DNA from 2 places in the Lysinibacillus sp. Bpr_S20 genome. Region 2 is predicted to be linked to the other one. Evidence: riboswitches for the same ligand, from Rfam matches in the RefSeq annotation. Region 2 holds a riboswitch; the other holds the start of a gene.
What was found. A riboswitch is a leader RNA that binds a small molecule or an ion and turns the genes downstream of it on or off. The one in region 2 is predicted to bind S-adenosylmethionine.
Positions count from the first base shown of each region.

Region 1: linked by a shared signal. The riboswitch ahead of MWJ95_RS15615 (cyclase family protein) and the one ahead of MWJ95_RS23960 (Na+/H+ antiporter NhaC family protein) in region 2 are both predicted to bind S-adenosylmethionine.

Region 1 is NZ_JALNLQ010000006.1:67,786-69,991, reverse strand. It holds gene MWJ95_RS15625 (SMI1/KNR4 family protein) at 1-116, opposite strand, end outside; gene MWJ95_RS15620 (YuzC family spore coat inner layer protein) at 261-662, shown strand; SAM riboswitch class I at 806-910, shown strand; gene MWJ95_RS15615 (cyclase family protein) at 1,021-1,758, shown strand; gene MWJ95_RS15610 (DedA family protein) at 1,814-2,206, opposite strand, start outside.
Region 2 is NZ_JALNLQ010000020.1:8,626-10,831, forward strand. It holds gene MWJ95_RS23960 (Na+/H+ antiporter NhaC family protein) at 1-1,092, opposite strand, end outside; SAM riboswitch class I at 1,193-1,299, opposite strand; gene MWJ95_RS23965 (hypothetical protein) at 1,516-1,863, opposite strand; gene crcB (fluoride efflux transporter CrcB) at 1,894-2,206, opposite strand, start outside.

The DNA.
Region 1 (2,206 bases), on a different contig from region 2:
TTCATTTCTTCAGGTACATCTGGGCACATCCATCTACAAAACCCTTCTTCAGACACCTGATTATAACGTTCATAGTAAACTTCAAAACCATTTTTTATGTATGCACGAATATCCATCTTAACAACTCCTTTTGAAGAAGAATAATAAACCGTTGAACTGAGCCCCTTTTCGCTCAAGCTTTTCAAAGCGGTAGCCATTAACACCTAATGTCTCCGTTATACATAAGATAATGTATCAGCTATAGGATAGGAGGAAGTTAGTTGTATTACAATCCTTATCCATATTTTGTCTATCCTAATTATTATCCAACATGGGTAATGGCAAATCAACCAACTACTCAACAACCTTCTAGATATCTAGCAATGCCAACAAATAGAAGCCCATTTCCACCCATCAATACAAATAAGTTGAAGACTTCAGCGAAACGGATTAAGACTATTATGCAGCAGGCACAATTACTTACGGATAAAATTGATGAGTCAGAGCAATTTGCACATGATCTTATAGACGCAGCACAACAATCCAATAAAACAGAAGTTGAAAAGTTAATTGCGTCAACAGGCATTACAATAAAATTTGAAACAACCTATACACCAGATGGATTACGTATAATATTTACTGAGAGCAGTTGTTGTAAGCTAACATTATTGTTGGGTTGGTGAAGAGTTGGCCCCTTGAAGAGGGCCTCTTTTTTCGCAGAATGAATGCAAACTTTTAACCTTGTATCCCTATTGAACTTGTAAACAATAAAAAGATATGCTAAAGTGTTTGTAAGTTTTATTTCTGAAAATTCTTATATCGCATTTTCTTATCAAGAGAGACGGAGGGATTGGCCCTATGAAGTCTCAGCAACCAGCCTATAGGTATGGTGCTAATTCCAATTGGCAAAATTCGGCCTTGAAGATGAGAACACTTACTGCAGTTACTTTGCACAAGAGTCCTCTTCATGGAGGACTCTTTTTTACTTGCTATCAAGCAAAAGGTAGCACCCAAAATTTCAAAAGAAAGCGAGAGAATATTATGACAAACGAACTTTTACAAGCACTTCAACTATTGAAATCGAAAGAATGGGTAGATTTAACACATACATTTGGGCCAAATTCTCCTCATTTCTTTATGTTTGATGATGCAAAATTTGAAACATTATTTTCCCATGATGATGGGTTCTTTGCACAGCAATTCACGTTCCCTGGGCAATACGGCACACATATTGACCCACCTATCCATTTTGTGCGAGATACACGCTATTTAGAGGAATTGAAGCTAAAAGAACTAGTGCTACCACTCATCGTTATTGATAAATCGAAGGAAGCCGAAATGAATAACGATTACACGTTAAGTGTTCAAGATGTTCTTGATTTTGAAGCTGAGTATGGAGAAATTGAAGCAGGTACCTTTGTAGCCCTGCGTACCGATTGGAGTAAACGTTGGCCAGATAAAGAGTCTTTCAGCAACAAGGACGGTGATGGTCATAATCATATTCCTGGCTGGGGATTAGAAACGTTACAGTTTTTATTCAACGAGCGCAAAGTAAGTGCTATCGGTCACGAAACTTTTGATACGGATTCAGCAGCGGATTTTCGTACAAATGGTAAGTTAGACGGTGAATATTTTGTGCTTGAGCAAGATACTTACCAAATTGAACTGATGACCAATTTAGACAAGCTACCTCCAAAAGGCGCTGTTATTTTTAATATTGTACCAAAGCCTGAAAAAGCATCTGGATTCCCTGTCCGTTCATTTGCTATATTACCTTAAAATAGCAATAGGTATGATTCGATGAATATTGAATCATACCTATCTTACCTTTTATTTATTTCGGTGAATTCCTTCTTTTGAAAACTACATAAACGATCAACATCATTAATATGAATAATACTATAAGATAAATGCTGTAGCGAGATAAATATACCCCAACATAATGCCATTTCTCTCCCAGTACTTTACCTAAAGTAATAAACGTAAATGTCCATATAGTTGCTCCCGTATAGGCAAAGAAAGCAAATTTTTTATAAGGATAATTATTAATAGCTGCAATATATGCTGTAAGATGACGCACACCGGGAATAAAATATCCTATTAATAATAATCCCGGCCCTATTTTTGCAAATAACTGTTTAGTAAAATCAATTTTCTGCTCAGTAATATGAATTTTCGAACCATATTTTTGTAATAAAGGTAGTCCGAATCTATAGCCTATATAGTA
Region 2 (2,206 bases):
CGCGGACTTTCTCGGTTCAATCCCATACTGATCAGCAATATTTTTTGCAAGCGGACCAGCAATTAAAATAGCAATTGTATTATTGGCTGTAGATAAATTTGTTAGGCCCACAAGTCCGGCAATGCCAAATTCAGCACCCTTTTTCGATTTAATTCTTCGCGTTGCCAGGTGAAGAAGAAAGTCAATTCCTCCGTTAAACTTAATAATCTCCACCATTCCAGCTATTAATATCGCAAGAAATGCCATTTCATACATGCCTGACATTCCTTCACCAATCTTTTGCAATAGGCTCATTAAATGATAGCTACCATCTGCTAAACCAACAGCCCCTGCGAGAACAATCCCAAGTGCTAGAACAAGGAAAACATTCATGCCAGTTAACGCTAATATAATAACTAAAACATAAGGAGCAATTTTTATCCAATTATAGTTTGAATGCTCCACTTGGGCCGCTTCACCCATTGTAATAAGCCCTAAAATAATGCTCGTAACAATAGCTGCCGGCAACACAATCCAAAAATTCACCCTGAATTTATCCTTCATTTCCGCGCCTTGTGAGCGAACGGCAGTAATGGTTGTATCTGAAATAATGGATAAATTATCCCCAAACATCGAACCGCCAACTATCGCTGCCATTACTAAAGCAATGGAAAAATCGGTATGCTCGCTTATCCCAACTCCAATTGGCGCCAGTGCAACAATCGTTCCCACCGATGTACCCATTGATAGGGAGATAAAGCAGGCAATAACGAACAAGCCTACGACAAGCATGTTTGGTGGAACGACCGATAAAGCAAAGTTAACAGTGGAGTCCACTGCCCCCATGCCTTTTGTTACCGCTGAAAAGGCTCCAGCCAAGAGAAAAATAACAACCATCAGCATGACATTTAAGTTTCCTGCGCCTTTGCAAAAGATATCAACCTTTTTCGAAAAGGATTCTTTTCGATTCATTGCTAGGGCCACAGCGCCTGAAATGGCAATAGCTACAATGACTGGAAAGGCATAAAAATCACCTGTAATAACTCCAGAACCAATAAATAAAATTAAAAAAACAACAAATGGGATGAGCGCCCATGGATTCCCTTTCTTCATGTAAACCTCCAAAATTGAACACGTTTCTTGTCCATTCTTTTTCAATAAAAAAGCCTCTTCTTGAAATATCAAGAAGAGGCCTTATATCTATAAAACACTCCTCTTATCTATCAAGCCTTTGCCTGCTGGATTTGGCACAGTAACTTTATCATAAGTTCCGCTGCCGAGATTTCATTGGGCCAGTCCCTCCATCTCTCTTGATAAGAAGCAAATATATTATTTTTTTCACAATAAAATAAATAATATAATAAAATGTCGATTTTTGCAACACTTTTTAATCAAACTTAACTTCAAAGCGCCATGTATGATTTGTTGGGGGTTACTATTCTTACGTAGCTAAATTTGATTGGAAGGGGGAAATAAGAGAGGTGTTGCAGCAATTGCTACTTTAAAAAGAGACGCCCTTGAGACAGTAAAAGGTGCCTAAAACATTTGTGGTAAAAATTCATTCATAAAGCGTTGATTTTTACGAAGCCATATTTTTAAAATCATACGATGGGTTAGAAGGCGTTGTCTTTTTCTTGGTCTAGCCTTAGCTTCTATTAAACATTGTAGTAGAGTACATGTTTCTGCTGCAAAGTCTTGAGGGTCAACGAGGACATCAAGCTTATAATCAATTAACTTAGCTGCCTGCACCTTTGTAAGTAATTGTGCAAAGCGTGTATTCATTTCTGGAAAGTTTTCTTCTAGTTCCAGGTCGATTAAAGTATATAATGTTTGTTCAATTTCAGCTTGGAGCGCTTGTAATTGTTCAATGGATGGCTGTGTCAAAAAATCACCTCTAGTTTTTCATCAATGCTGCTACACAAGGGAAAAGCCAAGTGTAGCGAAAAGTAAACCGCATAAAACGGTAGTGCATATATAAATAATCGTTTGTTTCCATTTTTTCTGCTCTAAGAGCTGCAAACATTCAAAACCAAATGTTGAAAATGTTGTATAAGCTCCTAAAAAACCAAGCCCTATAAAATGCCAGATCCATTCACTTGGTTCGAATGCAAAGAGAAAGCCAAGTGCAAAAGAACCCGTTATATTAATAAAAAACGTTGCCCATGGGTATGAATGGACACTCAATTTTCCTAGATAAAATCTCGTTAGTGCGCCCAAAAAGCCACCG